Regions from separate parts of the Pectobacterium versatile genome, predicted to be linked through region 1. Evidence: predicted binding sites of a transcription regulator. Region 1 holds the regulator's gene; each other region holds the start of a gene.
What was found. Region 1 encodes PurR, which represses purine synthesis genes. Its sites were predicted from a motif close to CANGCAAACGTTTGCNTG; they were not measured.

Region 1 (3,854 bases):
GATATCCGCGGTGGCTAACATGTCCTGTACGATGTGGAACCAGGGTGCGGTCTCATCATCCCATTCTTCTGTATAAGGCAAACCCATCATGTCTCCTTAACTTTTCACATGTAAAAGTATCGTAAAACACACCTGGACAACACTTATCACAGCCGAGGTATCGGCTGTCACCAGAGAAAATGAAACACGGTATTATACCCGTCATACTTCAAGCCGCATGTACGTTGGCTACGTTCACTCACCCGAATCACTTACTTGAGTAAGCTCATCGGGATTCCCTCGCTTGCCGCCTTCATGCAACTCGAATTATTTAGGGTATAGAATTATAACGGCTTCAGCCAGCCTACAAGAGAATTGGCTGAAGCAGAGAGAGGAAGCAGGCAGGAATAAGAAAATCGTCTGTACAGAATAGCGGCGGCTAGCGGCGATAGTCGAGGTAGGGGCCGTCTGCCACCGAGCGACGTTCAATCAGCGTCGGGTGTACTTCAATGACGTGCGCATCTTCTCGTTTACTGGTAATGCGATCCAGAAGCATAGAGAACGCGGACTGGCCCAGACGCTCCTTTGGCTGGTGGATGGTGGTCAGCGCAGGCGTAAAGAAGCGTGCGTGGCGCACGTTGTCATAACCGATCACCGAAATGTCCTGCGGTACGCGCAGACCCAGTTCATCAGCCGCACAGATAGCCCCCATCGCCATAATATCGCCACCGCAGAATACGGCTGTAGGTCGCTGTTTCTGTGCGAGAATTTGATGCATGGCTTTGTAGCCGGATTCCGGTTCGAAATCGCCCCGAACCACCCATTCGTCGCGTACGGTGATGTCGGCTTCCTTCAGCGCTTTCAAAAAACCGAGGTAGCGTCCGCTGCCGGTGTTGCGTTCTTGAGTACCGGGGATGGCGCCGATATCGCGATGGCCGCGTTCAATCAGGTAGCGACCTGCCATATAACCACCTTCAAAGGCGTTATCGATAATCGTATCGGTAAAATCGCTGTGCATCTGTCCCCAGTCCATCACGACCATCGGAATGCTGCGATAATCTTCCAGCATGCCTAATAACTCGGGTGGGTATTCGGCGCACATCACCAACAGGCCGTCGACGCGTTTTTGCGCCAGCATGGAAAGATAGGCGCGTTGCTTGCCGATGTCGTTATGCGAATTACATAGCACCAGCGTGTAGCCTTTGGCATAGCAGCTGTTTTCAACGGCTTCAATGATCTCGGCGAAATAGGGGGCTTCGCTGGAAGTAGCCAGCAAGCCGATAGATTTAGTGTGATTAACTTTGAGGCTGCGGGCGACGGCGCTGGGTGAATAGTGCAATTCTTTGATTGCTGCCCTGACGGCTGCCTTAGTCTCTTCGGCGACGAAACGTGTTTTATTGATCACGTGCGATACGGTTGTGGTGGAAACGCCAGCACGTTTTGCCACATCTTTAATCGTTGCCATCTAAAAATGACTCCTGAACTTACCTGTTACAGACGTAAGTATATTGTTAATCGTTTGCCTACGTTTAATGTTCTTCTTCTAAGCTAAAAAACAGGATTTCAGAAGGAGAATGCCGAATGTTATACCGAAGGGATCTGGGTTGACGTTTTTCGACTGATACGCAGCGCTTTCATAAACAGCGGATTGTGTCCGATTTATCATGAAAGTGAAAGGGCTAATTTATACTATTAGTGATGCATTCGTCCGAGATTTTTCGCTAGAATTATGAAAGAATCGTAATAACCCTATTATTTGTAGCTTTAACTACCTAAACGCGGATTTGGCTGTGAAGGGGGGGGCTTTTTAGACGAAGCTTTCAGATAAAATTTGTTCGCTAATTAAGGAGTATTTTATGGATACAGATCTGAAGATGTCTTTGCTGACAACCATTGGTTCGTTGGCTGTGATCATCGTGTTTAGTTTTACAGCGGTGCTGAACTAACCGAACGATGATTTTGTGCGGGTTAGGTATTCAGACACGTTGATGTTACATAAAACGTGTCTGAATCGTTTCTGTTCGACGTATGTAATCTATTATCACTCTTAACGAATCGTCTGCGGTGTGACCACGCGACGCGCGCCAACGTAGTGCTCCTGCCAATAATCTTCACTCAACTTGCTGATACGAATATCTGACCCTGTCCGCGGCGACTGAATAAATTTCCCTTCACCCAGATAAACCCCGACGTGATCGGCTGCGCCACGATTATTGATGCGGAAGAAGACCAGATCGCCACTTTCCAGCTCACTCTTTTTAATCGGAGCGGCATCACGCAGGTGATACATTTCGTTTGCGGTGCGTGGAATTTGGATCTTAACGACATCTTTGTAGGCGTAATAAACCAGTCCGCTACAGTCGAATCCGGTAAAGGGAGAGGAACCGCCCCAGTGATAAGGCTTACCTATCTGACTCATCAACTTATTCATTGCGGTTGTTTTGGCATGTTGATAGCGTTTTTTATGCGCGGCGCTTAGCGCCATTCCTTTTTCTGTCGGTGCTGGATTCTTATCCGCTTTCCCCTTGAGTGCGGTCTTCTTCAGTCCTGTTTTGACTCTGGCTTGGGCGGTTGTTTGTTTCTCTTCTTCAGGCTTCAGCTTTTTAAGATTTTTTTTCACTAGCGCGGGCGTGCTGCTTTGCGTTCGTGACGGTTTTTTTTCTGTCACTTTGCTCGCGGTACGGGATTTGGTTTTATTGCTGACTGCGGTAGGTTCTGGTTTTTTGCTTTTGATCGGCGTCGGGGATTTAGCATTACCCTTTGTTTGGCGGCTTTTCTTATTCGTTTCTGCCACGGCGCTTTTCTTCGGCGCAGAATGCGGGGTATGCGGCGCAGCCTGAACCACGTTCAGGGATAGGTTGCTGAAAAATAATATAAAAAGAGTAATAAATAAGCGCATAATAACAGTGACCGAACATAATCCTTAACTCGCTCAATCCTCACAGTATTCCTGAAAACGGCGTCATAAAAAAGTGGGCACGGTCGCTTTATTCATACAGAATAGTGAAAAAACGTTAATAGTTATTTTTTCGATTGATTTATCAGCGTTTTCTGGCGTTGATTTCATCAATGATGAATACCTTCGGGAAAAATAACCCTACAAAAAATGGCGTTTTTTTGTGGCTAGTGGCATCGGTACAATATCACTGAGTCAATGTCGCTGTCGTAGCACCTCTGACGGCGGCTCATGGCTAGCGTTTTGGACGTTAGCCATCCTATAGAATTAAGGAAGCAAGAAGATGACGACACCGACAATTGAAAAAATTCAGCGCCAAATTGCTGAAAACCCGATTCTGCTGTACATGAAAGGCTCCCCGAAATTGCCAAGCTGCGGCTTTTCCGCACAGACTGTTCAGGCGTTGTCTGCCTGTGGCGAACGTTTTGCGTATGTTGATATTTTGCAGAACCCAGACATTCGTGCTGAACTGCCGAAATACGCGAACTGGCCGACATTCCCGCAGCTGTGGGTTGACGGTGAGCTGATTGGCGGTTGTGATATCGTGATGGAAATGTTTCAGCGTGGTGAACTGCAACCGCTGATCAAAGAAACGGCAGACAAATACAAAGCGCAGCAGGCCGATCAAGAGTAATGCTTTTGTCTGGCGTAATGACGATGTCAAATGTTGTTACGATGCGTGCGTGAATCCTTCAAACGGGTGCTTTTATGGCACCCGTTTTTTTGATCTCAATCTTTTCAGTCTTCGGCTGAGGCGTCTTCCAGCGAATTTTCTTCCAGTGCAATCGGCCATCCGCCCAGACGTTTCCAGCGGTTCACCAACTCACAGAACAGCAATGCGGTCTGGTTGGTGTCATACAGCGCGGAGTGCGCCTGACTGGAGTCAAACGCTATTCCTGCGGTAATACAGGCTTTAGCA
Region 2 (3,854 bases), 2.4 Mb from region 1:
GGCAGTGTCCTAGGCCTCTAGACGATGGGGACACGAAAAATCCGTACCGAATCAGAAATTCGGCACTATCGCGTCAGCATGAGTTTACACTCATCGCATCAACAGGTGCGCTTGCTCAGTATTTTCATCAGACAATCTGTGTGAGCACTTCACTTAACACACATCTTCTTGGTAAGGAGGTGATCCAACCGCAGGTTCCCCTACGGTTACCTTGTTACGACTTCACCCCAGTCATGAATCACAAAGTGGTAAGCGCCCTCCCGAAGGTTAAGCTACCTACTTCTTTTGCAACCCACTCCCATGGTGTGACGGGCGGTGTGTACAAGGCCCGGGAACGTATTCACCGTAGCATTCTGATCTACGATTACTAGCGATTCCGACTTCATGGAGTCGAGTTGCAGACTCCAATCCGGACTACGACGTACTTTATGAGGTCCGCTTGCTCTCGCGAGGTCGCTTCTCTTTGTATACGCCATTGTAGCACGTGTGTAGCCCTACTCGTAAGGGCCATGATGACTTGACGTCATCCCCACCTTCCTCCGGTTTATCACCGGCAGTCTCCTTTGAGTTCCCGACCGAATCGCTGGCAACAAAGGATAAGGGTTGCGCTCGTTGCGGGACTTAACCCAACATTTCACAACACGAGCTGACGACAGCCATGCAGCACCTGTCTCAGAGTTCCCGAAGGCACTCAGCTATCTCTAGCTAATTCTCTGGATGTCAAGAGTAGGTAAGGTTCTTCGCGTTGCATCGAATTAAACCACATGCTCCACCGCTTGTGCGGGCCCCCGTCAATTCATTTGAGTTTTAACCTTGCGGCCGTACTCCCCAGGCGGTCGATTTAACGCGTTAGCTCCGGAAGCCACGCCTCAAGGGCACAACCTCCAAATCGACATCGTTTACAGCGTGGACTACCAGGGTATCTAATCCTGTTTGCTCCCCACGCTTTCGCACCTGAGCGTCAGTCTTTGTCCAGGGGGCCGCCTTCGCCACCGGTATTCCTCCAGATCTCTACGCATTTCACCGCTACACCTGGAATTCTACCCCCCTCTACAAGACTCTAGCCTGTCAGTTTTGAATGCAGTTCCCAGGTTAAGCCCGGGGATTTCACATCCAACTTAACAGACCGCCTGCGTGCGCTTTACGCCCAGTCATTCCGATTAACGCTTGCACCCTCCGTATTACCGCGGCTGCTGGCACGGAGTTAGCCGGTGCTTCTTCTGCGAGTAACGTCAATCGATAAGGTTATTAACCTTACCGCCTTCCTCCTCGCTGAAAGTGCTTTACAACCCGAAGGCCTTCTTCACACACGCGGCATGGCTGCATCAGGCTTGCGCCCATTGTGCAATATTCCCCACTGCTGCCTCCCGTAGGAGTCTGGACCGTGTCTCAGTTCCAGTGTGGCTGGTCATCCTCTCAGACCAGCTAGGGATCGTCGCCTAGGTGAGCCATTACCTCACCTACTAGCTAATCCCATCTGGGCACATCTGATGGCGAGAGGCCCTAAGGTCCCCCTCTTTGCTCTTGCGAGGTTATGCGGTATTAGCTACCGTTTCCAGTAGTTATCCCCCTCCATCAGGCAGTTTCCCAGACATTACTCACCCGTCCGCCGCTCGTCACCCAGAGAGCAAGCTCTCCTGTGCTACCGCTCGACTTGCATGTGTTAGGCCTGCCGCCAGCGTTCAATCTGAGCCATGATCAAACTCTTCAATTTAAGATTTGTTTGATTTGCTGAACTCGCCAGCGATGCTCAAAGAATTAGTAACTGTTCATTCGTAATGAATTTTACTGTTGTTCACTCTTCAAGACTTTTTTATATCGTTAAGATACGGTCTTGTGAGTGCCCACACAGATTGTCTGATTAAATTGTTAAAGAGCAGTGCCACTTCATCGGTGGCGCGGCTGCATATGCTATGCTTTTCCGCTGTGAAGTCAAGTCATTACTGACTGCTTCGTTGAATCTTTTTGCTGTCACCACAACCGCGTATCGCTGTTGCCGTGTCAGTGGATGCGCATTATAGGGACTTCTCGTCAGGCCGCAATAGGTGTTTTAAAGAAAAATAACTGTTTGCTGCATTCCACAGCAAAACCCCGCTTTATACCTATTTTTGCACAAACTTATCCACAGAAAGCATTCTACTCAAAAATTGACGAGCATCACGCAAACGTTTTCGCTACAATTCACCCCGTTCAAAATCGTCGTATTTTGCGAACGCTAACTGAATATTTCTCTTTATTCCGCAATTATTGCTCTGACAAAGACGATATTCACATACCGTTCTTTACTGACTACCCAAATCCAGGGGATAACATCATCATGCAACAACGCCGTCCAATTCGCCGCGCTCTGCTCAGCGTTTCTGACAAAGCAGGTATTGTCGAATTTGCTCAAGCTCTGTCCCACCGTGGCGTCGAGCTCCTTTCAACGGGTGGAACAGCCCGTTTGCTGGCCGATGCTGGGTTAGCGGTGACAGAAGTCTCTGACTACACCGGTTTCCCGGAAATGATGGATGGGCGTGTGAAGACCCTGCACCCAAAAGTACATGGCGGCATTCTGGGACGGCGCGATCAAGATGATGCGATCATGACGCAGCACGACATCAAACCGATTGATATCGTCGTTGTGAATTTGTATCCGTTTGCTCAGACCGTCGCCCGTGAGAACTGCACGTTAGAAGATGCGGTTGAGAATATCGATATCGGTGGCCCGACGATGGTCCGCTCCGCCGCCAAGAACCATAAAGATGTGGCTATCGTAGTCAAGAGCAGCGACTACAGCACCATCATTAATGAAATCGACGCTAACGAAGGTTCACTGACCTACGAAACCCGTTTCGATTTAGCCATTAAAGCCTTCGAACACACTGCCACTTACGACAGTATGATTGCCAACTACTTTGGTGCACTGGTTCCGCCTTACCACGGTGATACCGATAAACCATCGGGCCACTTCCCGCGCACGTTGAACCTGAACTACATCAAAAAGCAGGACATGCGCTACGGCGAGAACAGCCATCAGCAAGCGGCCTTCTATATAGAAGAGAATATTCACGAGGCCTCTGTCGCCACTTCTACACAGTTACAAGGCAAAGCGCTGTCTTATAACAACATCGCCGACACCGATGCGGCGCTGGAATGTGTGAAAGAATTTGCCGAGCCAGCCTGCGTTATCGTTAAACACGCGAATCCGTGCGGCGTAGCGATTGGCAGTTCAATTCTTGATGCCTACGAACGCGCCTATAAAACTGACCCGACATCTGCATTCGGCGGCATTATCGCTTTCAACCGCGAACTGGATGAAGAGACGGCGCAGACCATCATCAGCCGCCAGTTTGTCGAAGTCATTATTGCCCCATCTGCCAGTGATGCCGCATTGAAGGTGACCGCAGCCAAACAAAACGTACGTGTCCTGACCAGCGGTAGCTGGCAGCAACGCGTTCCTGGTCTGGATTTCAAACGCGTCAACGGCGGTTTGCTGGTACAGGATCGCGATCTGGGCATGGTCGATGCATCTCAACTGCGTGTCGTGACCGAGCGCCAGCCGAGCGAACAGGAATTACGTGATGCCCTTTTCTGCTGGAAAGTGGCTAAGTTCGTTAAATCCAATGCGATTGTGTACGCACGCGATAACATGACCATTGGGATAGGTGCTGGCCAGATGAGCCGCGTTTACTCAGCGAAAATCGCCGGAATCAAAGCGAGCGATGAAGGGCTGGAAGTAAAAGGTTCCGCTATGGCGTCTGATGCGTTCTTCCCATTCCGTGATGGTATTGATGCCGCAGCTGCCGTTGGCATTACCTGCGTGATCCAACCGGGCGGGTCTATTCGTGATGATGAAGTCATTGCCGCCGCCA
Region 3 (3,854 bases), 570 kb from region 1:
CCCAGCGCATTCATTATTGCGGACAGCATCTGTTCGGCCTGCTGCTGCAACTGCGGATCGGGCTGAGGGAAAGCCACGCTGGTGCGCAGAATACCATCCTGATGCAGATTATGAGTGAGCGGGTAGAACACACATTTGCCGTGCGTATTGCGGGCACCCACCAGCGAGACTTCGCCAGAAAAATTAATGCCTTGCTCAACGATGCATTCGCCGTAGCAGTCAGCGGGCAGCGTTTGCTGTTCGCCATCGCGCAAGCGCCACTGCCCGCGGCCGTCGTAACCACCGACGCGACGTTTAACGATAGCGAGTTCACCTAATGAGGCAAAGACGTGTGGCCATTCATCGGCACTAGCCAGCAACTGCCAAGGAGCAGTTGCCAGATTCAGCGAGTCCAGCAGCTGCTTTTGCGTCAGGCGATCGGCCAGACGCGGGAAGATATCGCGGTTTGCAAACGCCGTGTGCTCGGCCAACTCACGGGTGAGAGCCGTTTCCGGCCAGCGTTCGATTTCGGCGGTAATGACACTGTTATGAAACGGAACCGATTCCGGCTCTGCATCCAGTCCCACTGGGTAAACTGCAATGCCTAGCGGTTCACCAGCCTGACGCAGCATTCTGCCCAACTGACCATTGCCTAATACGCAGACCGGTTTCATGCCTCCTCCCGCGGATCGGGATGAGAGAGCACATCATCGGTTTGCGCCTGACGCCAGTCTGCCAGTCGGGCAGAGATGCCCTTGTCGTGCAGGGCAAGAATTTGTGCGGCCAGCAGAGCCGCATTCGCCGCGCCCGCTTTGCCAATCGCCAACGTGCCGACCGGAATACCACGCGGCATTTGGACGATGGAATACAGGCTGTCTACCCCGCTCAGCGTTGAGCTTTGTACCGGCACGCCAAGCACGGGAACCAGCGTTTTCGCTGCCAGCATACCCGGCAGGTGTGCTGCGCCGCCTGCGCCCGCGATAATCACATCAAAACCGTTCTGTGCCGCTTGCTCAGCGAAGCTGAATAGCTTGTCTGGCGTCCGGTGTGCGGAAACGACTTCGGTATGAAAAGGAATGTTCAGCGTGGTGAGGATTTCCGCAGCAAACTGCATGGTGGCCCAGTCACTCTTTGAACCCATGACGATGGCAATTTTAGCCGGGGCAACGTTGGATGACATGCCTGTAACGCTCCTGTGATTGTACGTGTTCGTGACGCGTTCGCGTCGGCCAGACAGGGAGGGTCTGGCGTTGAGGGCGTAGAGCATATCACGCCATTATGGCGAGGAAAACGGTTGCGTATGCGGAAATGCAGGGGGGATAAGGCGAGAGACCGTTAAGTCAATGTCAAGAAACGCATTAAAATGGGAAGGAAATCAGTTCGATATTTTGTGGCGTGACCTTAATCATCGACCCTTCTTCATGCCAGGCCCCGAGAACGGCGCGACGACCAGACGATTCACCGAGATCGACCTGATGAATGGCTGGACGGTGCGTGTGGCCGTGGATCATCGTCTCCACCTGATAATGCCGTAAGCGTGCAAGTACGGCGTCGTGATTGACATCCATAATCTGCTGCGACTTTTTTTGGTTTTCGTGCTGGCTGGTTGCCCGCATCTTCGCCGCAATTTTCATACGTAGTGACAACGGTAATAGCAGGAAGAGTCGCTGAATAAATGGGTTGTGTACCCGACGGCGGAATTGTTGGTAATGCCGATCGTCAGTGCACAACGTATCGCCATGCAGAATGAGAATCTTTTGGCCGTAGAGATCGAGCACCGTTTCTGTCGGCAGCAGCGTCATTCCGCTTTGCTTGGCGAAACGCTTACCGATCAGGAAATCACGGTTACCGTGCACGAAATAGCAGGGAATGCCGCGCTGATGTAAGGCATACAGTTCCGTGGCGACAGTCGCATGCAGCGGCTGAGGATCGTCGTCACCTATCCAGGCGTCGAACAGGTCGCCAAGTATGTACAGCGCATCGGCATGGATCGCGTCATGGCGTAAAAAACGCAGAAAACCGGCGGTAATCGCCGGTTCATGAACACTTAAATGCAGATCGGCAATGAACAGCGTTGCCATGCAGGTCGAATTATTCGCTGATCGTTACGTGGGTAATCACCACGTCTTCTTTCGGTACGTCCTGATGCATGCCGCTGCGGCCGGTAGCAACGCCTTTGATTTTATCAACAACGTCCATGCCTTCGGTGACTTCAGCGAATACGCAGTAGCCCCAACCATCGGCACGCTCTGAACGGAAGTTCAGGAAATCGTTATCAACGAGGTTGATAAAGAACTGGGCAGTTGCAGAGTGCGGATCGTTGGTACGTGCCATCGCCAGCGTGCCACGGGTATTTTTCAGGCCGTTGTTGGCTTCATTTTTGATTGTCGCATTGGTTTCTTTCTGATCCATGCCGGGAGCGAAGCCGCCGCCCTGAATCATAAAACCATTAATCACGCGGTGAAAAATCGTGTTGTCATAAAAACCGCTGCGACAGTAGTTCAGGAAGTTTTCTACGGTAACCGGCGCTTTGTCTGCAAACGTGTTAATGACGATATCGCCGTGGTTGGTATGAAGCGTAATCATAATAATGAACCCTAGATAGCCTTAGTGATTAAGAGTGCAGTTCACAAAAGACGGTGAACAACAAGAGCGCTGTTATAGCATAACTGGTCGATTGAGTCAGTACTTCGCGCTTACCGCACCGTTGTTGGCGGTTGGATAGATGAGAAAATCGTATAAAAAGGTTTACTACTCTGATTTTGGTAGTCGTCACATAATATGTGTGCTTAATAATAGTGCGCAATAAGGTGTTAATCAGGCAATAGGGACTTTTAAAAACAAATAAATTGATCAAAATTTCAAATAATAGTTAATTAATTTGAATGAGATTTTTGTTGCCCCAGATCAATGTTTTGCGTAATCAACGTGTTCTTTTTTTGTGGCTCAGATTAATCTGAGAGTAATTCTTATTCTTCATAAATAACTCTAAAGAGATAGGTGAACTATGCTGGGTATTCTGGATAGTGTTAATCGTTTATTAGACAAACCGGATTTTGGCAAACTGTTTTTGCGCGTATCTTTCAGCGTTTTGATGCTGTTTCATGGCTGGCATAAGGTACACGGTGGAATCGGTGCCATTGAAGGCATGCTGACCTCCGCAGGGCTCCCTGCTTTTGTTGGCTACGGTGTCTATGTCGGAGAAGTCATCACTCCGATCCTGATGATTCTCGGCATTTTCACACGTCCTTCTGCGCTGATTTTCTCCTTCACGATGGTGGTAGCGACGTTACTGGTTAACGCTGGTGGTTTCGTTACGCTGGCCAAAACCGGCGCTTGGGGTGTTGAAGGTACGGCGGTGTTCTTCTTCGCGGGTATCGCGATTGCCCTGCTTGGTAGCGGAAAATATTCTGTGATGTCGAATCCGCGTTGGCGCTAATTGTTTTTTGTTAGCTGAACGTTTTTTCGTCAGCAACGTCGATTGTATTAAATGGCCCGGAAATCTGGGCCATTTCATTTTTATCCTTTCTCGCTTATTCCCTCTTCTTAACCTTGCAATACAATAGGGTTCAGGTTTCAATACGCCGTTGGGGTGTAAACCCTGAATGCATTGATGTTACTGACGCTACCTGCGACGGTGGTTGACCTATCGTGTGAACGCTATGCTTTGTGAAAACCATTTTTTTGTGAAAACCATTTTTTATAAAAACACTGGAACGCCCTGATGCTAAAGATTTTTAATACGCTGAGTCGCCAAAAAGAGGAATTTAAACCCATCCACGCCGGTCAGGTGGGAATGTATGTGTGTGGCATCACCGTTTATGACCTGTGTCATATCGGTCACGGGCGTACTTTCGTGGCGTTTGATGTGGTGG

Region 2: the regulator PurR is predicted to act here: its motif matches at 2,159-2,176, upstream of purH (bifunctional phosphoribosylaminoimidazolecarboxamide formyltransferase/IMP cyclohydrolase).
Region 3: the regulator PurR is predicted to act here: its motif matches at 1,263-1,280, upstream of purE (5-(carboxyamino)imidazole ribonucleotide mutase).

The regions. Positions count from the first base shown of each region.
Region 1 covers NZ_CP034276.1:2,879,182-2,883,035, reverse strand. The annotation lists gene cfa (cyclopropane fatty acyl phospholipid synthase) at 1-87, opposite strand, end outside; gene purR (HTH-type transcriptional repressor PurR) at 419-1,444, opposite strand; gene cydH (cytochrome bd-I oxidase subunit CydH) at 1,836-1,925, shown strand; gene EIP93_RS12985 (C40 family peptidase) at 2,027-2,878, opposite strand; gene EIP93_RS12980 (Grx4 family monothiol glutaredoxin) at 3,219-3,569, shown strand; gene rnt (ribonuclease T) at 3,674-3,854, opposite strand, start outside.
Region 2 covers NZ_CP034276.1:298,842-302,695, reverse strand. The annotation lists tRNA gene EIP93_RS01365 (tRNA-Glu) at 1-32, opposite strand, end outside; rRNA gene EIP93_RS01360 (16S ribosomal RNA) at 173-1,714, opposite strand; gene purH (bifunctional phosphoribosylaminoimidazolecarboxamide formyltransferase/IMP cyclohydrolase) at 2,318-3,854, shown strand, end outside.
Region 3 covers NZ_CP034276.1:3,447,565-3,451,418, reverse strand. The annotation lists gene purK (5-(carboxyamino)imidazole ribonucleotide synthase) at 1-653, opposite strand, end outside; gene purE (5-(carboxyamino)imidazole ribonucleotide mutase) at 650-1,159, opposite strand; gene lpxH (UDP-2,3-diacylglucosamine diphosphatase) at 1,338-2,060, opposite strand; gene ppiB (peptidylprolyl isomerase B) at 2,071-2,565, opposite strand; gene EIP93_RS15670 (DoxX family protein) at 2,987-3,418, shown strand; gene cysS (cysteine--tRNA ligase) at 3,704-3,854, shown strand, end outside.